2 regions of the Bacillus sp. SD127 genome follow, and region 2 is predicted to be linked to the other one. Evidence: riboswitches for the same ligand, from Rfam matches in the RefSeq annotation. Region 2 holds a riboswitch; the other holds the start of a gene.

Region 1 (11,807 bases), 510 kb from region 2:
AAAGTGAGATGCTTGCAATTCCGCCAAGCAGCAGAGCAAATGACTGGTTAAAGGACTCCACTTCCTGAGCGACCTCCTGAAGATCCATCACGCTGTACTCCGCTTTTTCCAAATCAGCATCTGACAGTCCTTGATTTAGAAGGTCCGCGGCCATTACACCGGCTTCTTGGATATGCTCAGAAGAGTCTGCCTGCACCGCAATCTGTGTCGGCGCGTCGAATCCTTCAATAAGCGGCCACACTTTTTTCGGCACATATAAAACCGGATTCGCATAGTCGCCATCAAACATGCTTTCTTCCTGTTTCTTTTCATGAAAAACACCGGCAACCCGGAACGGCACACCGTTCATCTCAATGTTTTTGTGCAGAGCGTCACCGTCAGGAAACAGCTCATCTCTTGCGGCCTCATTGATCATAACCACTTGGTGTGTGCTGTTTAATTCTTTTTCCGCCAGCTTTCTCCCCTCAGTGATGCTGATCGGGAACATATTGAAATAATCAGCATCCACTCCGTACACTTGAGGATAAGAAACGTTCGTTAAGTGAAAAACGGTGGCGCCTTCGGACAAGTAATATAAAGATAATCCTTTTACAACCGGGTCTGATTTTATTGCCTTAATGGTCTCTTCAGATACAGGGGGTGCGGACGTGTAAGAAACCTCCTGATAACCGCCTTCCTCCTCCCCGCCTGTTGGCTGGTACACAACATTAATCGCGTTATTTCCCATGCCGATCATGCTTTGCTTTAATTGCTCGCTTTGGCCTTTCAGCATAGAGACGATCGCAATGATCGCCGCTATACCGATAATGACACCAAGCATCGTAAGAATCGACCTCAGCTTATGTGAAAAAATAGATTGAAAGGAGATCCGAATATGTTCAAGCATGGCTAATCCCTCTCTCGTCTAACACTAATTCTCCGTCTCTGATAAACACGGTTCTGTCGGCTTTTCTGGCGACGTCCGGGTCATGGGTAATCATAATGATCGTTGTGCCTTCCTGATGCAATTGTGAAAACAGCGACAAAATTTGTTCACTTGATTTTGTATCAAGCGCCCCGGTCGGTTCATCTGCCAGAATAAACCGAGGCTGATTGACAAGGGCTCTGGCAATCGCCACCCGCTGCTTTTGTCCGCCGGACAGCTTTGGCGGCTTGTAAGAGATCCTATCTTTCAAACCAACCTTTTCAAGAGCTTCATAGGCTCTTTGCCTTCTTTCTTTTTTCTTTACCTTATTGTAAATCATCGGCAGCTCGACATTTTGCAGTGCGGTAAGGCGCGGCAGCAAATGAAAGGTTTGAAACACAAACCCGATCGATTCGTTGCGAATGTCAGCCAAAGCACCGTCTTTCCCTTTTAATACATCCATTTGGTCCAGCATATAGGTTCCGGAGGTCGGCCTGTCCAAACAGCCTATAATATTCATTAACGTAGACTTCCCTGAACCGGACGGCCCCATAATGGCCAGAAATTCACCAGCTTTGACGGTGAGATTAATATGCTTTAAGATCGGCACCTCTTCTTTGCCCAGCTTGTACGATTTAGAAATATTATTCAGTGTCAGCATTGACTGTAACCTGCTTTCCTTCCTTGACCGCGGGATCAGGATAGATCACATAATCTTCCGGTGTCAGGCCGCTTTTGATTTCGACCATGTCACTTTCGTCTGTCTCCCCGATTTCAACAGGCTGTTTAACCGCTTTCTGCTCCTCATCCGTCTTCCAAACGTATGGTTCGCCATCATCCTGGATAATCATGTCGGACGGCAGCTTAATGGTATTCGCATCTGCTTCGTCACTCATGACTTCAATATTGACATGATAGCCGACTTCAAGGCCCTTATGGCTGTCCAATAAAACAGTGAAAGGATAGTTAGAGGATTGGGGATTCATTTCCTCTTCAGCATAACTTTCTGACTCTTCCCCCTCGCCTGTTCCAGCAGGAAGCTTGCCGATTGAAGTAATCTTGCCTTTCCACTCGCCTTCACCGCCTGTTTTCAGCGTAACTCTGACTTTGCTGCCTTTTTTAATCGTGTCCATTAACAGCTCGTTGATTTGGCTTTTCACAAGGTATTTGCCCGTTGAAACGATTTGGATATACGGGCCTGCTGCCTGATCACCCGTTGCGCCGTCCGCAATATCCTGATTGACGCTTTGAACGATACCGTCATGCTTGCTTGTGATCACATTTGAACCTTTGTTTTTCGTAAGTGCAGCCAGTTCTTTTTGGTGCTGCTTCAGTTCAAGCTGGCTTGTCTTTAAATCAAAATTGGCCTGGTCAAGCTCGTCTTGAAGCTGTGCTTTCTCGTCTTTTCCGGCTGTCTTTAGCTTCTTCTCAGTTTCTGCTATTGATTTTTGCAAGCGGCTGATTTGAAGGTTTGTCATTTCGGTTTGTAAATTGCTTTGCTCAATTTCGTCAGAATGATCCTCGCCCTCGTACTCGAAAAGCTTATCGCCTTTTTTAACCTTATCGCCTTCTTTGACGTACGTTTTTTTAATGCTTCCTTTCTCTGAATCTATGTATACTTTTTGCTGTTTCTCTGGCTCAACTTTTCCCGAAAACGATTGGGCAGATTCAGATTCACCGCCCATATACACTGCGACCGATTCAGCATAAGGCTCCGATGATACGGCAACTTGGTTCATGTGAGTAAAAAAGTAAAAACCGCCGGCACCGATCCCCGCCAGTACGAGCACACCGGCACATATCGAACCGGCAATAAGCCATTTTTTCTTCTTGGACACAATGATCTCCTCTTTCTGTAATCTTCGTAATATTTTCGAAACATTCTAACCAATATTATCTATTAATTCAAATAGACTTTCAATCTTTTTCTTCAAAATCTGGAATTAGCAAGAAAAATTATATTTTTGTGGTTAAAAATAAAAAATCCCGGCGTCATGCCGGGATTTTTCTTACACAGAAACAAGCTGTTTTTCAGTTTTAATCAGGTCGTAGGTTAAGCATACTGGTTTATTTGTACGAGGATCAGTGACGATTTCGGCATCAATCTGGAATACCCGCTTCAAAATATCCGGCGTCATGACCTCCAGTGCGGTCCCTTCCTTGATGACCGTGCCTTTTTTGAGCGCAATCATATAATGGGAAAAACGGGCCGCGTGATTCAGATCATGAATCACCATTAAAATCGTCCGTCCTTGCTCCTTGTTCAGTCTGTCAAGCAGCTGCAGGATTTCGAGCTGATGTGCGAGATCGAGATATGTTGTAGGCTCGTCAAGCAAAAGCAGCTCTGTCCCTTGTGCAAGCGCCATCGCAATCCACACGCGCTGACGCTGTCCGCCTGACAATGCCTCAATCGGACGCTCATGGTATTCCGCCATGCCGGTTTCTTCGAGTGCCCATTTGATGATGCGGCGGTCTTCATCATTTAATCTGCCGAAGCCTGATTGATGCGGAAATCTGCCGTACGACACCAATTCGTACACCGTTAAACCGCTCGGAGCCTCAGGCGTCTGCGGCAGAATGGCCATATCCTTCGCAATGTCCTTAGTAGACATTTTATGAATCGCATTGCCGTTTAAGTAAACGGCACCTTGATGTGAGCGCATAATTCTGGACATCGTTTTTAATATCGTTGACTTTCCGCAGCCATTCGGCCCAATTAAGGTTGTTATTTTTCCTTTAGGAATGGATATATTTAAATCTTCTACAATCAGCCTGTCGCCATAACCGATCCCAAGCTGTTCCGTTGATAATGAATTCAAGTTCGGTCCCCTCCTCAATTCGATTTCATCAATAAATAAATAAAGTAAGGCGCACCTAAAACGGAGATGACAAGTCCGACCGGAATTTCTGACGGTGCCAATACATTTCTCGCCAGCGTATCAGCCAGAAGAAACAGAAACGCGCCGATAAAGGCGGAAACCGGTATAAGCGTCTGGTGGCGGGGACCGGTAAGCCTCCTTGCCACATGCGGTGCGATTAATCCGAGGAACGCGATGCCTCCTGCAGCTGCCACACAGGATGCGGCAAGAGCGACCGCTGCCAGAAGGAGAATCCGTCTTTCCTTTTCAACAGCAGTGCCAAGTCCGGTCGCTAATTGGTCTCCCAGCTGTAAAATGTTCAGATAGCGTGCTTTATATAAAGTAAAAGGAAGCAAAATCACAATCCAGGGGAGTACCGCCCAGATCATGTTCCAATTGGCCCCCCATATCGAGCCTGATATCCAAACTGCAGCCTGCATAAAGTCATGCGGGTCCATTTTGAGCTGAAAAATAAGCAAAAGGGCATTAAATCCGGCATTTACACCGATTCCGACTAGGATCAGCCGAATCGGAGTCACACCTTTTTTCCAAGCCAGAAGATAAATGAGAAACGCGGCGAGGAACGCGCCTGCCAGAGCGCTGAACGGCAGCATAAACGTCCCTAAAAAGCCGAGATCTGATGCTGACCCTTGAAAAAAGTAAATAAAGAGCACAACAGCAAGCGAACCCCCGGCGTTAATCCCGAGAATACCCGGTTCAGCCAAATCATTTTGAGACACGCTTTGCAAAATGGCTCCGGCAACAGCAATACCCGCCCCGACAAGCAGCGACAAAATTATTCGCGGCAGCCTGAACTCAAATAAGACAAGCTCATCCCGCGCCGTTCCTTGGCCGAAAAAGACCTTGAGCGTTTGCAATGGGGCAATTTTAATGACACCCAGATTCAGACTGATAAAAAAGACAAACATGATCAGCAGAAAAGTCACTGCTATCACAACAAGAGGTTTTTTCGTTTTCATTACAGCCCTCTCCTTTCACGACGTGCCAAATAAAAGAAAAAGGGAACACCGATGAGAGAGGTCAGCGCGCCGACAGGCGTTTCAAACGGCGCGTTCACGAGTCTGGCCGCAATGTCAGCAAAAACAAGCAAAACAGCGCCAAGCACCGCCGAGCAAGGAATAATCCACCGATAATCAACCCCTACCAAAAACCTTGTGATATGAGGAATGATCAGTCCGATAAACGCGATAGTGCCGGCAATGGAAACAGCAGCTCCCGTCAACACCACAACGACAAGCATGCCAACCAGTTTCACCGCTGATGTATATTGCCCAAGCCCCTTCGCCAGATCGTCACCGAGGCTTAACACCGTCACAGACCGGGCAATGATAAACGCAAACGTCAAACCGACAGCTCCTGCAATAACCAGCAGCTGAACGCCTGACCATTTCACACCCGCTACCCCGCCTGCGTACCAAAAGCTGACATCCTGTGCTACATCAAAACGGAGCGCAATTGCGGTTGAAATGCCCGTAAAGAAATAACTGACGGCCGTTCCGGCAAGAGCAAGCTTTACAGGCGTGAGACCGCCCCTGGAAAACATGCCGATGCCCAATACCGTCGATGCCCCCAGTCCGGCGCCCGCAAAGGACCACAGCACAAGCCCGAAGGCAGAAAGTCCTGGAAAAAAAGCAAACGCAATCGAAATAGCAAAAGCAGAGCCCGATGTTATCCCCATAATAGAAGGCTCCGCCAATGGGTTTCTCGTCATGCCCTGCATGATCGCCCCAGACACGGCTAACAATGCGCCGACAAGCGCGGCAGCAGCCGTTCTTGGCAGCCGAAGATCGTGTATAATTTGGTGTGAGGTTTCATTTGGCTGGAAATGAAAGATGGCGTCCCACACAGTCCGTAAATGGATATCCGCAGCACCGAGAGAAATGGACAGCATCGCGCCGAAGCATAATAAACATACCCCCGCAACAAGCACAATGACCGCACCAAACGACCGGGATGTCCATTGAATTTCTTCATCTGATATCATCTGTTTATTTTTCATGTGACTCAACAGCCGTACTTCCTTTCGATAATGATAATGATTATCAATTGCTGTTTCAGTATATCACTTTTTTCTGCTGATTTAATAGAGCGTTTTGATAAAAATGAGAATATGAATGCAAAAATATCGTGTCAACTGGCACTTGTGATGATATAATCACAGGTGATAATGATTCTCTTTATCATCTATTTATTTGGAAAGAAGGTATGAGATATGACCCATACATACAAGAAGCTTGGTGCCGCTTTTTTTGCTCTTTTATTGATTGCAGCGCTGGCAGCCTGCGGAAATCACTCAGAAAGCAAAGGCTCTTCCTCTGATTCAAAAGACGAAGAAACCGTTACATACAAGGCTGAAAACGGAAATGTAAAAATTCCCAAACATCCTAAACGGGTGGTTGTCATGGCTGACGGCTACTACGGAGACTTCAAAACACTGGGCATCAACGTCGTCGGTGCACCTGAAAATGTATTTAAAAACCCTTACTACAAAGGTAAAACCGATGGTGTCACAAATATCGGAGACGGCACTTCTGTTGAAAAAGTGATTGATTTAAAGCCTGACCTGATCATCGTTTGGACTACACAAGGCGCCGATATTAAAAAGCTCGAAAAAATCGCGCCGACTGTTGCGGTGAAATACGATAAACTCGATAACATCGAACAGTTTAAAGAATTCGCAAAAATGACAGGAACGGAAGATAAAGCGGAGAAGTGGCTTGCCGAGTGGGACAAAAAAGTCGCGGCAGCCAAAACAAAAATTCAAAAAGTCATTGGTGACAAAACAGTTTCTATTATGCAAACAAACGGCAAAGACATTTATGTATTCGGTAAAGATTTCGGAAGAGGCGGAAGCATCGTCTACAAAGATCTTGGTTTACAGGCCACAAAGCTGACAAAGGAAAAAGCGATTGACCAAGGCCCAGGGTATACCAGCATTTCTTTAGAAAAGCTCCCTGACTTCGCCGGAGATTACATTTTCGCGGGTCCATGGCAATCAGGCGGAGACGATGGCGGCGTATTTGACAGTTCCATTTGGAAAAACCTCGATGCTGTCAAAAATGATCATGTCTATAAAATTGACCCGATCGGCTTCTATTTCTCAGACCCGATTTCACTAGAAGGACAGCTGAAGTTTATCACGAAAAGCTTAACAAAATAAACAAAGAGAGCCGCACTGATCTGCGGCTCTTTTCTATATTGCAAAGAATCCGACAGGACGGAGCAACTCATATTGAACCACATCGCATATTTTCTTTCTCAATTCATATTAAGCTGCATCATCATCGCCGTAAGTTTTTTCAACGGTCTTTATATCGGAAAGCCTTTTTCTCATGTGCTTCTCGTTTTTATTTAAGTGCTGGCTTTGTTTCATTTTCTGAAGAAACGGAAAAAGCGTTTTTTGCATATTCGAATGTCCTATCACTGACAGCGTTCCTGTCCGCTATTTTGTGTATGGGACTTATAACAGGAGAAATAACGTTTTTATAAAAAAGACACCTGACTGCATTGTCAGGTGTCTTTTTTTATGCTTGTTTTTCTTTAGAGAATTTCTTTATCACAAACGGATAAATTGCCAGACCGACAAAGAACAAACCGATACCGAGAATAAATGTCGTTAAATCCGCTGTGCCTGTTACGATAACAAACAATGAGTATACACACGCTAAAATCGCGATCAATCCGTCTTTTACCCGGGAACCTTTCAGCTGATCATACGTTTCGCCTTTTATAACAAGCTTCAGGCTGTAAATCGCAGACACTAAATACGGAATTAAATACGCAAGGGTTGCCGCTGTCGTTAAAAACGTAAATGCGTCACTTATTGTCCGGGAAATAACAGAGAATATGAAGACCTGTGACATCACATTTGTAATGATCAAAGAAATAACCGGGCTTCCTTTTTTATTTGTTTTCGCAAAGACCGCCGGAAAATCTCCTGCTTTAGCAGCTTGGTACGGAACCTCAGAGCCAAGCAAAATCCAGCCGAGCATCGTTCCGAATAAGCAAAGAATCGCCAGTAGCGCCATAATCACGCTTCCTGCGTTTCCGACAATCGCATACAGCACATCAACGAACGGTTTTTCAGATCCGACAAGCTTATCGTGCGGCAGAACCCCCATTGTGATCAATGTGACAATAATGTAAATGCTTAACGCGATCAACAAACCTGTGATGGTCGCACGTTTCACATCACGCTGAGTACGCGCGCGTCCAGACAAGATCACTGCTGATTCAATTCCGACAAACGCCCATAGAGTAGAAATGGCGGCGTTGTGAACCTGTCCGCCGATGCCAATGCTTGTGCCGTTCTCACCTTGAATCGGAAAATAAAAATGATCGAATAATGTCGTTTGAAACACAAACAATCCGGCAATGATAAAGAAAACAAAACCTAATACTTTTGAAAACGTTGTGATAAAGTTTAATTTACTAGCACCGTTAATGCTTGCAACAAGAATCGTGTGCGTTCCCCAGAGCAAAATCGTACATACAGCAAACGTCAGCAATTGGCCGAGTGTTACCTCTTGGCTGCCGACAGCAAACAGTACACGTTTATCAACTAAAATTGGGAAAAACGAAGTCAAGTAACCGGCTAGACTTGTGATAATCGCCACGTTACTGATCCAGCTGGCCACCCAGTAGCCCCACACCATTGTGAATCCGGCAGCGTTCCCTTTTTTTGGATCAGAAAACAGCGCTCTCGCATAACTTTGCGGCCCCGCTGTCAGCTCAGGCTTGCGAATAGACAAGTGCCCGAAGACAAGCGCAATCATCAACACGCCCGCACCTGTCAAAAGCCAGGCGGACGTAGCGCCAAGCGGACTTGCAATCGAAGCAAGCGAACTTGGCAGGGAGAAAATCCCCGATCCAACCATATTTCCAACGACAAACGCCGTTAATAACCAAAAACCCCATTTTTTTGTCTGTTCCATTCCAGTACCTCCAATGATTCTTTGTACGGACCAGAACCCGAGATCATGTAAACACAAAAAAAGCCTGAACAAAAGTCCATGCTTAAAGAAACACACACCCTTGATCTCCGGATAGCCCTCCGCGAAAAAGCACGCGGCAGTCCTGCACTTATTCAGATACAGTCCCAGCATAGAAAAGGATCGGCTTTCTCCACACTTCGGCGCTGATGCCTTTTACACATGTTTAACAGCTCCTGTCAGCCTGGCATGTGTGACTCATCATCCGCGCAACCTCTACCTCACTGAGAAAGAGTGAGGATTTATTTATTCAGTTACTCCCAGAAGGTTATCAAAGAAAGAATGATCTGTCAAAGGGAACAGATGGAAAATGCGGATAGAGCCAAGCCCTATCCGCATGCGGTTAGCGATTATTTTTCTTTTTTTGCACAGCTTCTTGAAGCGGATCATCTTTAAGAGCTGAACCGGCATCCTCAAGAGCTCCTTGGATTACGTTTTTTTCTTTTTCAGAACGTTTACCTTTATCTTTATTAAAGAAAGCCATTCGTATCACCTCTTTTAGAAAATAGGTACATCTTTAAGATGCCTTTTTCTCAGGAAATTATGCGGCTCATTTTTTTATCGGCCAAAGTTCTGTTGCTCAAACATACATTCTCTTGATATATTTGTAATTCAGAGATTTTTGCAAAAGATAAAGGAGAAGCGGGGAAATGACAGGAAAAACACACATCATGGGAGGCATCGCTTCTTGTACCGCAGCGGCTTATTATTATGGATTTGACCCAGTACTCATGGCGGCGTCCGGCGCGGTTGGCGCATTAATTCCCGACATCTGCCACACGCAAAGTAAAATCGGAAGAAAATTTCCTATCTTATCGAAAATTGTCAGTTCCGTATTTGGCCACCGCACCTTTACACACAGCCTGCTGTTTCTGCTCATCATGTTTTTTATCACAGCCACATATATTCCAGATAAAAACATATCAGCAGGGCTGATGATCGGAATGGCAAGCCACTTGGTTCTGGATGCCTGGACAGTGAATGGCATCAAATTGTTATTCCCTTCAACCATTCGCATACGGCTGCCGTTGTATATGAAGACAGGCAGTTTTTCCGAACAGCTTGTGTTGGCCGGTCTGACAATAGCGTCATGCTATTATTTTTATATGCTGTTCCATGGGCGCATGTTTTAAACACGAGTGCTGAAGCTTGTCTAAGAAGACTGTTTTTAGTAGGTTTTACATAAGAAGCATCTCATGGCAGATGTTCAAGAAAACGTGAGGAGTTATAAATTGATGAAAGGAACCTTTTTTCACAATCAGCGTTTTTTAAGTTTATCCATCTTATTCATGTGGATCAAAACTTATGTGATCTATAAACTGGGTTTTGATTTGCAGATCGACTCTCTATTGCAGGAGCTGATTCTGCTGATCAATCCGCTTAGCTTCATACTCCCTCTATTTGGGATTGGCCTGCTTTTAAAAGGCAGCAAGCAGCGCATCTTTTTGCTGATTGCCAATTTGGTTCTGACTGCCATTTTGATCTCCAACACGATTTTTTACGGCTTTTATATCGATTTTATTACCATCCCGGTTTTGTTTCAGGCCAGCAACATGAGCGATATGGGCAGCAGTGTAAAAGAACTGTTCAATCCTTTGTTCATCGCTCTGTTTGCGGATTTGGCTTTTCTTCTGCTGCTTTCCAGAAAAGAGAAGAGTCCCGAGTCGAAAGCGAACCCCCGTACGGTCAAGCGGTACTATGCCGCTTCCTGCGGGATTCTTATATGTACGCTGGGACTTGCAGAAATTGAACAGCCGAAGCTATTGGCACATTCCTTCGACCGGGAAGTGCTCGTCAAAAGTATTGGCCTGTTTCAGTTCCACATCTACGATACCATTTCTCAGACTGTCAATATGAGTGCGAAGGCATTTGCCGATGAAGACAGCCTCTCTACAATCAAAAACTACACTGAGGCTGACTACAGCAAGCCTGATCCAAGCAAGTTCGGACTGGCAAAGGGACGGAATGTGATTTTTGTGACGCTTGAATCGACTCAAAGCTTTGTTCTGAATGAAAAGGTAAACGGAAAAGAAATTACCCCGTTTATGAATGACCTGATGAAAAAGAGCTATTCCTTTGATCATTTTTATCAGCAAACAGAGCAAGGCAAAACGTCTGATTCGGAATTTATCGTCGCTAACTCTCTATACCCTTCCCTAAGCGGCGCCGTCTTTTTTACGAAAAGTGACCATCAATTTCATACGATGTACAAATCACTCAAGCAGAATGATTATTATTCAGCCGTCTTTCACGCCAATCATAAAACATTTTGGAACAGAGATGTGATGTATGAAACGTTTGGGATTGACCGCTTTTTTGATGTCGATGAGTTCCATGTGACTCCTGAAACCTCAACAAGCTGGGGATTAAAGGATAAGGAATTTCTGGAACAGTCAGCTGCTAAACTGAAAAGCCTGCCGAAGCCGTTCTACAGCAATTTCATCACATTGACGAACCATTTTCCGTTTGAAATTGATGAAAAGGATCAGCTGATTGATGAATATGATTCAAGCAGCGACCTGTTAAACCGCTATGTGACGACGGTTCGCTATGAGGATGAAGCACTGAAGCATTTTATCAAAAAGCTCAAGGATGAAGGCTTATACGAAAACTCGATGATTGTCTTTATGGGAGATCATTACGGCATATCAGAAGCCCATAATAAAGCCCTGGCTGAGTTTTTAGGAAAAAGTGAAATTACGCCATATGACACCGTCCAGCTTCAGCGGGTGCCGTTTATCATTCATATTCCTGGAATCACTGATCAAAACCCGGAAACAATCTCCGATGCCGGAGGACAGGTTGACGTCAGGCCGACTCTGATGCACCTGCTCGGAATTGATACAAAAGGTGATATTCAGTTTGGCAATGATTTGCTGTCAAACAACCGAACGCCATTTGCCGTGCTGAGAAACGGCAGCTTTATCACGAACGACTATGTATATACGAAAAATACATGCTATAGCCAAAAAACAGGAGAAGTGTTAGAAAATCAAGATGCGTGCGCTCCCTATAAAGAAAAAGCAAATGAAG
Region 2 (11,807 bases):
TATTCATACCTTTGCTTCGAGCATGAAGCGGGAAAAAACAGAACTGATCACAATTCCGGACATTGACCCTGAACATGATATCGCCGTTCTGCAATACACTGGAGGTACGACGGGAGCGCCCAAAGGAGTCATGCTCACGCACAGAAATATTTTAGCCAATACCGAAATGTGTGCGGCTTGGATGTACAACGTAAAAGAAGGCGATGAAAAAGTGCTTGGCATTGTCCCATTTTTTCACGTCTATGGGCTGACGGCAGTGATGAATTATACGATTAAACTAGGATTTGAAATGATCCTGCTTCCCAAGTTCGATCCGCTGCAAACGCTCAAAATCATCGATAAACAAAAACCGACACTGTTTCCCGGCGCGCCGACGATTTACATTGGCCTCTTGCATCATCCCCAATTACAGCAATACGATCTGTCATCCATTAAAAGCTGCCTCAGCGGCTCAGCCGCTCTTCCTGTCGAGGTGAAGCAGCAATTTGAAAAGCTGACTGGCGGAAAGCTTGTGGAGGGATATGGTTTATCCGAGGCATCTCCGGTGACACACGCTAATTTTATTTGGGGAAAAAACAAACCCGGCAGTATCGGCTGTCCCTGGCCTAATACAGACGCAGCCATTTACTCTGAAGAGACTGGCCATTTTGCCGCTCCGTATGAGCACGGTGAGATCGTCGTAAAAGGCCCGCAGGTCATGAAGGGGTACTGGAACAAGCCGGAGGAAACGGCTGCTGTCTTAAGGGACGGGTGGCTTTTTACCGGAGACATGGGCTATATGGATGAAGATGGATTTTTCTATATTGCCGACCGGAAGAAGGACATCATTATCGCAGGCGGCTATAATATTTACCCGCGGGAAGTTGAAGAAGCGCTGTACGAACATGAAGCGATTCAGGAAATTGTCGTTGCAGGCGTGCCTGATTCGTACAGAGGGGAAACGGTAAAAGCGTTTGTCGTGTTAAAGAAAGGCGCACAAGCCGACGCAGCAGAACTGGACGCTTTCGCCAGAGCCCGTCTCGCACCCTATAAAGTGCCGAAAGCCTATGAATTCAGAAAAGAGCTTCCGAAAACAGCGGTTGGGAAAATTTTAAGAAGGCGTTTACTTGAAGAAGAAACCGAAAATCATCATATCAAGTAACAAATAGAGCCAGAAAAAGAGAACATTTATGAATAAACTTGACAAACCGGAAAATCCTTCTTATCATAAAATTATGAATGAATAGTCATTCATTTCTATAGGAAGGAACGATGAAAATTGAAGCAAAAACGGCCAAAGTATATGCAGATTATTGATGCAGCAGTTGAAGTAATTGCGGAAAACGGCTACCACCAGTCACAGGTATCTAAAATCGCCAAACAAGCCGGAGTAGCGGACGGCACCATCTATCTTTATTTTAAAAATAAAGAAGACATTTTAATTTCTCTGTTTAAAGAAAAAATGGGCCAATTCATTGAGCGGATGGAAGAGGACATAAAAGAAAAGGCAACAGCAAAAGAGAAATTGTCGCTCGTGATTTCAAAGCATTTCTCACTCTTGGCGGGAGACCATAACCTCGCCATTGTCACTCAGCTTGAGCTCCGCCAATCCAATTTGGAGCTGCGGCAGAAAATTAATGAAATATTAAAGGGCTACTTAAATATTTTAGACGGCATTCTGACGGAAGGAATACAATCAGGCGAGTTAAAAGAAGGCCTCGATGTCCGCCTCGCCCGGCAGATGATTTTTGGAACGATTGACGAAACCGTGACGACCTGGGTGATGAATGATCAAAAATATGATCTGGCTGCTTTGTCAGACAGTGTTTTAGAATTACTGGTATCCGGAATTCACAATAAGTAAAGGAGTTCTGTCCTATGAATGCAATATCACTCGCAGTTGATCAATTTGTTGCAGTTATGACGATTCACAATCCGCCGGCAAACGCGCTTTCTAGCCGGATATTAGAAGAGCTGTCCTCCTGTCTTGATCAGTGTGAGACAGATGCCGGCGTGCGGTGCATTATTATACACGGGGAAGGAAGGTTCTTCTCCGCCGGCGCTGATATCAAAGAATTTACATCACTGAGAAACAGTGAGGATTCCTCAATGCTGGCTGAACGCGGCCAGCAGCTGATGGAGAGAATGGAGAGCTTTCCAAAACCGATTATCGCAGCGATTCACGGAGCTGCCCTCGGCGGCGGGCTGGAGCTTGCAATGGCCTGCCATATCAGAATTACGGCAGAAGATGCCAAACTGGGGCTTCCTGAGCTTAACCTCGGTATTATTCCCGGTTTTGCAGGTACACAGCGGCTCCCGCGATACGTTGGTACAGCAAAAGCATTGGAGCTCATTGGATCAGGAGAACCGATATCGGGGAAAGAAGCGCTTGACCTCGGACTTGTGACAATCGGAGCAAAAGATGAAGCAGAAGTGCTTGAAAAAGCGAAAACGCTTGCCGCCAAATTTGCAGAAAAAAGCCCGCAAACGATGGCGTCTCTGCTTGAGCTTCTCTATACAAATAAGGTGTATTCCTATGAAGGCAGCTTAAAGCTTGAAGCAAAGCGTTTTGGAGAAGCGTTTGAGTCGGAGGACGCCAAGGAAGGCATTCAGGCATTTCTCGAAAAAAGAAAGCCTCAGTTCAAAGGCGAATAAAAGGGGATATGATCATGAATCTATTTGTACTGATGAAACGGACGTTTGACACAGAAGAAAAAATCGTCATTGACGCAGGGAAGATTCAGGATGACGGGGCTGAATGGATTATCAATCCGTACGATGAGTACGCGATTGAAGAAGCCATTCAGCTGAAGGAAAAACACGGCGGCACCATCACCGTTGTTACTGTCGGCGGCGAAGAAGCGGAAAAGGAGCTGCGTACAGCGCTTGCCATGGGATGTGACCAAGCCGTTTTAATCAACATAGAAGATGATCTCGAAGAACCCGACCAGTATTCCATTTCTCAAGTTTTATACCACTATATGAAGGATCAGGAGTTTGACCTTATTCTCGGAGGAAATGTCGCGATCGATGGAGGCTCAGGACAAGTGGCGCCTCGCCTGGCAGAGCTTTTGGACATTCCGTGCATCACGACGATCACCAAACTCGACATCAATGGAAGTGACGCAGAAGCGGAAAGGGACGTTGAAGGGGATGTTGAAAAAATCAAAACGACTCTTCCTTTGCTGGTCACAGCTCAGCAAGGCTTAAATGAACCGCGCTACCCATCGCTTCCGGGGATCATGAAAGCCAAGAAAAAACCGCTTGAAGAGCTTGAGCTGGATGATCTGGACTTGGATGAAGAAGATGCTGAACCAAAAATGAAAACAATTGAACGTTTTCTGCCTCCGAAAAAAGAAGCCGGAAAGCTTCTGCAGGGTGAGCCTGCCGAACAGGCAAAAGAGCTCGTATCATTGCTCCGCAGCGAGGCGAAAGTCATTTAGCGCTTGCACATTCAAAGAAACAGGGGGATGTTAGGATGGGAAAAAAAGTGATCGTACTCGGAGAAATTCGTGACGGAGAACTGCGAAATGTCACCTTTGAAGCGATCTCCGCTGGAAGAACCATTTCAGGTGATGGAGAAGTGATCGGTGTTCTTATAGGAGAAAACGTATCACAGCATGCAGAGGAGCTTATCCACTACGGTGCAGACAAAGTTCTCACAGCTGAGGACCCAAAGCTCAAGGCATATACGGCAGACGGATACAGCCAAGTGATGCGAACCATTATTGAAAAGGAGAAACCTGATGCGGTCGTATGCGGACACACTGCAATGGGGAAGGATCTGTCGCCGAAGCTTGCAGCCCGGCTCCAAACGGGATTGATTTCTGACACTACAGATGTAAGCGTTACCGGAGAGAACGTTGTTTTCACAAGACCGATTTACTCAGGGAAGGCATTTGAACGTGTCATTTCAACGGATCCGATGACGCTTGTGACGATTCGTCCAAACAACATTCAAGCGTTAGAAAAAGACGCCAGCCGGGCAGGCAGCATTGAAAGCATCGAAGTTTCCCTTACGGATCTCCGTACCGTCATACAAGAGATCGTCAAAAAAACAGCGGACGGCGTTGATCTCTCTGAAGCGAAAATCATTGTTGCGGGCGGCCGCGGTGTAAAAAGCAAGGAAGGCTTTCAGCCGCTGCAGGAGCTTGCCGAGGTGCTGGGCGCAGCAGTCGGCGCTTCACGCGGGGCGTGTGACGCTGATTATTGTGACTATGCTCTTCAAATCGGACAGACCGGAAAAGTTGTCACTCCTGATTTGTATATCGCCTGCGGAATTTCCGGTGCCATTCAGCATTTGGCGGGGATGTCCAACAGCAAGGTAATTGTCGCCATCAATAAAGATCCTGAAGCCGATATTTTTAAAATAGCTGATTACGGTATTGTAGGAGATTTATTTGAAGTCGTCCCATTACTGACTGAAGAATTCAAACAGCTGAATATTCACTCATAAAGGGAAGCCCCGGACTGCAAAAGTTCGGGGTTTTTGAATACATACGTACAAATATTTAGTAATAAAAAAAGTCGTTGACATGTACGGACATATATAATAAGGTTACTTTAAAAGCGCTTACATTCATGCTGGCTCCTCAGACAAAACACAGATCCTATATTTGACTGTGGTGCTTTTCATATTTATGAAAGGAATGATCAAGCATGTCTGAACATACAGCAGTGATTCAAACGGATATTGTAAAAGGAACGATCAACAAAAATATATACGGTCATTTTGCTGAGCATTTAGGAAGAGGGATTTATGAAGGGATTTGGGTCGGAACGGAATCAAGCATTCCTCATATAAACGGTATAAGAAAAGATGTGTTAGAAGCGCTGAAACAGCTGCGTATTCCTGTCCTCCGATGGCCGGGAGGCTGCTTTGCGGATGAATATCATTGGGCTAATGGTGTGGGTGACCGCAAGACGATGCTCAATACTCACTGGGGCGGTACAGTTGAATCGAATGAATTCGGGACACATGAATTTATGATGCTGTGCGAGCTGCTTGAGTGCGAACCTTACATTTGCGGCAATGTAGGAAGCGGAACAGTTCAGGAAATGGCGGAATGGATCGAATATATGACCTTTAAAGAAGGCACGCCCATGTCGGATTGGAGAAAACAAAACGGAAAAGAAGAGCCTTGGAAGCTGAAATATTTTGGAGTGGGCAATGAAAATTGGGGCTGCGGCGGCAACATGCATCCAGAGTACTATGCCGATCTATACCGCCGTTTTCAAACGTATGTCCGCAATTACAGCGGCAATGAAATTTATAAAATTGCCGGCGGTGCAAACGTCGATGATTTTAATTGGACGGACGTGCTCATGAAAAAAGCCGCTGGCCTGATGGATGGGCTAAGCCTTCATTACTACACGATTCCGGGAGATTTCTGGAAGGGCAAAGGATCGGCCACAGAATTTACAGAGGACGAATGGTTCATCACGATGAAAAAGGCCAAATACATTGATGAATTGATTGAAAAACACGGAACAATTATGGACCGGTATGATCCGGAACAGCGGGTCGGACTGATTATTGACGAATGGGGCACATGGTTTGACCCTGAGCCAGGAACAAACCCAGGCTTTTTATATCAGCAAAACACGATTCGTGACGCGCTGGTCGCAGCTTCTCACTTTCACATTTTCCATCAGCATTGCCGCCGGGTGCAAATGACCAACATCGCACAGACGGTAAACGTGCTTCAAGCTATGATTCTGACTGAGGGAGAACGGATGCTATTAACGCCGACATACCATGTGTTTGATATGTTTAAGGTACATCAGGATGCCTCACTTTTAGATACTGAAACAACGTCCGCTGACTATGAATGGAAGGGAGAAACGCTGCCTCAAATCAGTGTGTCAGCATCAAGAAATGCTGAGGGCGATATAAACGTCAGCATCTGTAACATTGATCATCAAAATAAAGCAGAGGTGGAGATCGAGCTGAGAGGTCTTGACAAGACTGTGGATCATTCCGGCGTTATCCTGACTGCTGAAAAGATGAACGCCCATAACACGTTTGATGATCCGGAGCACGTAAAACCTGAATCGTTCAGCCGTTATTCTGTAAATAAAAACAAATTGAAAGCAAAGCTGCCGCCAATGGCAGTTGTCTTACTCACATTACGGACTGATTCTTAACCAAAAAAAGGAGCGCCGATCCACTAGAGGACAGCGCTCTTTTTTGTTTTGAAACAGCTCCAAAAGGGCATGGTAAAGTATATGACGGTTATAGAAGGGATGTTGTCCTATGCTTCGTACAATTTTAATGATCATCGGCGCAATCGTGGTGATCGGAGCGATTATCAGATTCGTGTTTTAATTTCGAAATGCCCCATTCTATGAGTAAACCGATTGTGATCAGGAAAAAATAATTTATAAGCATTTAAATAGCGTGAACGAATGGGAGATGCTATACTAAAAATCATCATTTCACAATTGGAGGAATTCAATAATGGCTATCGTAAAAGCAACTGATCAATCTTTCTCAGCTGAAACAAGCGAAGGCGTCGTACTGGCTGATTTCTGGGCCCCTTGGTGCGGACCTTGTAAAATGATTGCACCTGTTCTTGAAGAATTGGATCAAGAAATGGGCGACAAACTGAAAATCGTAAAAATCGATGTAGATGAGAACCAAGAAACAGCAGGCAAATACGGCGTTATGAGCATCCCGACACTTCTTGTCTTAAAAGATGGAGAAGTTGTTGAAACATCTGTAGGCTTCAAACCGAAAGAAGCGCTTCAAGAGCTTGTAAACAAACATCTTTAATGTTCGGCTGCTTACATGCCAGAGCGATTCCAATTGAGGGATCGCTTTTTTTATTCGCCAATCGTGAACCATGGAGAAAAACACCTGTTCGTGTTAAACTGGAAACAAAGGACTAACTATAAGGAAGGGTAACATATGAACAAACAACTGAAAGAAAAACTCGCCCTCCTTCCCGATCAGCCCGGGTGTTATTTAATGAAGGACCGTCAGCAGACAGTGATCTACGTAGGAAAAGCAAAAGTGCTGAAAAACAGAGTGCGCTCCTACTTTACCGGGTCTCATGACGCAAAAACACAGAGGCTTGTGACGGAAATCGAGGATTTTGAATATATCGTGACGTCCTCCAATCTTGAAGCGCTTATTTTAGAAATGAACTTGATCAAAAAGCATGATCCGAAATATAACGTCATGCTGAAAGATGATAAAACCTATCCTTTTATAAAACTCACCCATGAACGCCACCCAAGGCTGATTGTCACCCGCAATGTCAAAAAAGACAAAGGGCGCTATTTCGGACCGTATCCGAATGTTCAGGCCGCAAGGGAGACGAAAAAGCTGCTCGACCGTCTCTATCCTCTCAGAAAATGCTCAAAGCTCCCCGACAGAGTGTGTCTTTATTATCACCTCGGACAATGTCTTGCTCCGTGTGTAAAGGACATTTCTGAAGAGACAAACAGAGAGCTGGTTGAGAGTATTACCCGTTTCTTAAAAGGCGGCTATAACGACGTCAAAAAAGAGCTTGAAGAGAAAATGCTTGAGGCGGCTGAGAACCTTGAATTTGAACGGGCAAAGGAGCTTCGTGACCAAATTGCCCATATCGAATCAACGATGGAAAAACAAAAAATGACGATGAACGACTTAGTCGACCGTGATGTATTCGCTTACGCTTATGATAAAGGCTGGATGTGCGTACAGGTCTTTTTTGTACGGCAAGGAAAGCTCATCGAACGTGACGTCAGCATGTTTCCGCTTTATCAGGAAGCAGATGAAGAGTTCCTTACCTTCATCGGGCAGTTTTATTCAAAAAACAATCATTTTCTGCCGAAGGAGATTTTAGTGCCGGACAGCGTCGATCAATCGATGATTGAGCAGCTGTTGGAAACAAACGTCCATCAGCCGAAAAAAGGGTCGAAGAAAGAATTGCTTATGCTGGCACATAAAAACGCAAAAATCGCGCTTAAAGAAAAATTCTCTTTAATCGAACGTGACGAGGAGCGTTCAATCGGTGCTGTGCAGAAACTCGGAGACGCCTTAAATATTTATATCCCGCACAGAATCGAAGCGTTCGATAACTCGAATATACAAGGGACAAACCCGGTTTCGGCGATGATTGTGTTCATCGACGGCAAACCATACAAAAAGGAATACCGCAAATACAAAATCAAAACTGTCACAGGGCCTGATGATTACGGCTCAATGAGAGAGGTTGTCAGACGAAGATATACAAGAGTGCTTCGCGAAAACCTGCCGCTCCCTGACCTGATCATTATAGACGGAGGGAAAGGCCAGATCAATGCGGCCCGTGACGTCATAGAAAACGAACTCGGCCTTGATATCCCGATTGCCGGCTTGGCGAAGGATGATAAACACAGAACCTCCAATTTATTAATCGGCGATCCGCTGGAGACGGTTTATCTTGAACGAAACAGCCAGGAATTTTACCTGCTTCAGCGCATTCAGGATGAGGTGCACCGGTTTGCGATCAGCTTCCACAGGCAAATCCGCGGGAAAAGCGCGTTCCAGTCTGTGCTAGACGATATACCCGGAATCGGAGAAAAAAGAAAGAAAATGCTGTTAAAGCATTTCGGTTCCGTCAAAAAAATGAAGGAAGCAAGCCTCGAGGACATCAAAAAAGCGGGTGTACCCGCAGCGGCGGCACAGCTGCTTTATGATAAATTGCAAAAATAATGTTGTCCTTTTGAAAAAGTTCTGATAAAATGTGAACTAATTTCATAATTAGATCGTGTAATATGGTGAAGATAGAGGTGCGAACTTCAAGAGTAAGCCTTTGGAGAAAGATGGATTCTGAGAAAAAGGCTGAAAGGGGAGCGTCGCCGAAGCAAATAAAACCCCATCGGTATTATTTGCTGGCCGTGCATTGAATAAATGTAAGGCTGTCAAGAAATCATTTTCTTGGAGGGCTATCTCGTTGTTCATAATCATCGTGATGATTAATTGATAAGCAATGAGAGCAATTCCTCTCATTGCTTTTTTTATTGTGGACAAAGCGCTCTTTCTCCTCACCCGCACGAACCAAAATGTAAAGGGTGGTTATACATGGGTCTCATTGTACAAAAATTCGGTGGTACTTCCGTCGGCTCAGTCGAAAAAATTCAAAATGCAGCAAATCGCGTCATTGCGGAAAAACAGAAAGGCCATCAAGTCGTAGTTGTCGTATCAGCTATGGGGAAATCCACTGACGCATTGGTCAGCCTTGCAAAAGACATCACTGATCAGCCGAGCAAACGTGAAATGGATATGCTGCTGGCAACAGGCGAGCAGGTCACCATTTCCTTGCTTTCCATGGCGCTGCAGGAAAAAGGCTATGACGCCGTTTCCTATACAGGATGGCAGGCGGGGATCCGCACGGAGGCCGTCCATGGCAACGCCAGAATTACGGAGATGAACACATCCGTGTTAGAAGGCCAGCTTCAGGAAGGAAAAGTCGTTGTTGTGGCAGGGTTTCAAGGCATGACAGACGACAGTGAAATCACGACATTGGGCAGAGGTGGTTCAGACACAACAGCAGTGGCTTTGGCTGCCGCATTAAAAGCGGATAAATGTGATATTTATACAGATGTGCCCGGCGTGTTTACAACCGATCCGCGCTACGTGAAATCAGCGAGAAAGCTTGCCGGCATCTCTTACGATGAAATGCTGGAGCTTGCCAATTTAGGCGCTGGAGTTCTTCATCCGAGAGCGGTTGAATTTGCGAAAAATCACCAAGTGCCGTTAGAAGTGCGTTCAAGTACAGAAACAGAAGCGGGAACATTAATTGAGGAGGAATCATCCATGGAGCAGAATCTTATCGTCAGAGGCATCGCGTTCGAAGATCAAATCACAAGGGTAACCATCTACGGGCTGACAAGCGGCCTGACCACTTTGTCTACTATTTTTACAACTCTTGCAAAAAGAAACATTAACGTGGATATCATTATTCAAACGCAGGCGGGAGACCATGAGACCGGAATTTCCTTCTCTGTTAAATCCGAAGACGCGGACCAGACTGTTGCCGTACTTGAAGAGTACAAAGATGCGCTGGAATTCGAAAAAATCGAGACAGAAAGCAAATTGGCCAAAGTATCCATTGTCGGATCAGGCATGGTATCAAATCCCGGTGTAGCGGCTGAAATGTTTGCTGTACTGGCGGAAAAAAACATATTAATCAAAATGGTCAGCACATCTGAAATCAAAGTTTCAACAGTAGTGAGCGAAAATGACATGGTAAAAGCGGTGGAAGCACTCCACGATGCATTCGAGCTCTCGAAACATCCTTCAGCTGTGTCATGACAACCAAAAAGGCGGGACTCATGCAGTCACCGCCTTTTTCATTAAACAGGGTCTTTCATATCCCATTTAACAGTCAGAACCACTTTATCGGCTCTCTTTTTTACTTGTTCGTATGATTCGGCAATCTGATCATTCATCAATTGAATTTGCTCGGCGATGAAGCCAGCTTCCAGCTGAAAGCAAGGTTCTTTCTGATATTTTAGCCGATTGGAAATGATCTGTCCTTCAAGCTCGAATTCTAGCTCTTGTTTCTTTGCGCTAACGTTTGTGAGGGTTCCCCAGCCTGCTTCTTCAAAGAAAGCCGGAAATTCCTCCCATGATTCAAGAGGAAACTTTCGGGCGAGATGTTTCCCTGCCCAATACATCATGGAAGAGTAATCTTGGCCAAGCATGTCTGGGAGAACAATCTCTCGTATCAGTTCATAGGCATAGGCGTTCATTTCAATTTCTTTTAGATTATGTATTGATGCTTCATATTTAGACTTCATATCTGTCTCCCCTCTCTCCTTCGTATATTATAGCCCAAACAGGGGGGAGGATTACAGAATGATCCTGTAATTCTCATGAAAAATTAAGAAAGAATTATATATTGATAAAATAAAATTTTTGAATCAACTAATCAATTCGGAAAATTAGAATTTATGTACGCGTTTTCTTGACGCCCTTTTGTGGTAGGAGTAAAATGAAATTGTCAATAAATCTTAATAAAGTGCTTACAATTGAAAGAAGTGGGGGAAGAGATTTAGCACATTTCGCACTTATCAAACAGGGGGTAAAGTAATGTCTGGGAACAGAGAGTTTTATTTTCGAAGATTGCATTCCTTGCTTGGCGTCATACCGGTCGGCATCTTTTTGATTCAGCATTTAGTCGTCAACCAGTTTGCCGCAAGGGGCGCGGAAGCATTCAATAATGCTGCTCATTTTATGGATAGTCTGCCTTTCAGGTATGCTCTGGAAATCTTTATTATCTTCTTACCTTTAATTTATCATGCAGTTTATGGTGTGTACATAGCGTTTACTGCGAAAAATAACGCAGGACAATATAGCTATATGCGAAACTGGCTCTTCGTCCTGCAGCGTGTAACCGGTATCATCACTCTCATTTTTGTGAGCTGGCATGTGTGGGAAACCCGCATTGCTGCACAGATGGGCGCTGAGGTCAATTTCGACATGATGGCGAATATCTTGAGCTCGCCGGCTATGCTGGGCTTTTACATTGTAGGTGTTTTATCGACAATTTTCCACTTCTCGAACGGTTTATGGTCTTTTGCTGTCACATGGGGCATCACTGTAACGCCACGTTCTCAAAGAATTTCGACGTACGTTACGCTGATTATCTTTGTTGCACTGTCATACGTAGGCTTAAAAGCGATTTTTGCATTTGTATAAGAGTACTAGATTACTAGAGGGAGAGGGGCTATCATGAGTCAAACAAGCATTATTGTAGTCGGCGGGGGTCTTGCCGGCCTCATGGCGACAATCAAAGCAGCGGAATCAGGAATGGCGGTTAAGCTGTTTTCCATCGTTCCTGTGAAACGTTCTC

What was found. Region 2 has a riboswitch for lysine ahead of ACQVGS_RS06945 (aspartate kinase). Riboswitches for the same ligand answer to the same signal wherever they lie in the genome.
Region 1: linked by a shared signal. The riboswitch ahead of ACQVGS_RS04340 (amino acid permease) and the one ahead of ACQVGS_RS06945 (aspartate kinase) in region 2 are both predicted to bind lysine.

The regions. Positions count from the first base shown of each region.
Region 1 is NZ_CP191226.1:841,834-853,640, reverse strand. Features, by position in the region: gene ACQVGS_RS04375 (ABC transporter permease) at 1-886, opposite strand, end outside; gene ACQVGS_RS04370 (ABC transporter ATP-binding protein) at 879-1,565, opposite strand; gene ACQVGS_RS04365 (efflux RND transporter periplasmic adaptor subunit) at 1,549-2,742, opposite strand; gene ACQVGS_RS04360 (ABC transporter ATP-binding protein) at 2,914-3,723, opposite strand; gene ACQVGS_RS04355 (FecCD family ABC transporter permease) at 3,738-4,742, opposite strand; gene ACQVGS_RS04350 (FecCD family ABC transporter permease) at 4,742-5,782, opposite strand; gene ACQVGS_RS04345 (iron-hydroxamate ABC transporter substrate-binding protein) at 5,996-6,943, shown strand; gene ACQVGS_RS04340 (amino acid permease) at 7,308-8,717, opposite strand; lysine riboswitch at 8,822-9,001, opposite strand; gene sspJ (small acid-soluble spore protein SspJ) at 9,118-9,258, opposite strand; gene ACQVGS_RS04330 (metal-dependent hydrolase) at 9,425-9,907, shown strand; gene ACQVGS_RS04325 (LTA synthase family protein) at 10,010-11,807, shown strand, end outside.
Region 2 is NZ_CP191226.1:1,349,869-1,361,675, forward strand. Features, by position in the region: gene ACQVGS_RS06905 (AMP-binding protein) at 1-1,141, shown strand, start outside; gene fadR (fatty acid metabolism transcriptional regulator FadR) at 1,259-1,843, shown strand; gene ACQVGS_RS06915 (enoyl-CoA hydratase) at 1,858-2,634, shown strand; gene etfB (electron transfer flavoprotein subunit beta) at 2,649-3,422, shown strand; gene ACQVGS_RS06925 (electron transfer flavoprotein subunit alpha/FixB family protein) at 3,458-4,435, shown strand; gene ACQVGS_RS06930 (alpha-N-arabinofuranosidase) at 4,639-6,126, shown strand; gene trxA (thioredoxin) at 6,440-6,754, shown strand; gene uvrC (excinuclease ABC subunit UvrC) at 6,890-8,662, shown strand; lysine riboswitch at 8,727-8,906, shown strand; gene ACQVGS_RS06945 (aspartate kinase) at 9,032-10,264, shown strand; gene ACQVGS_RS06950 (YslB family protein) at 10,306-10,752, opposite strand; gene sdhC (succinate dehydrogenase cytochrome B558) at 11,045-11,653, shown strand; gene sdhA (succinate dehydrogenase flavoprotein subunit) at 11,687-11,807, shown strand, end outside.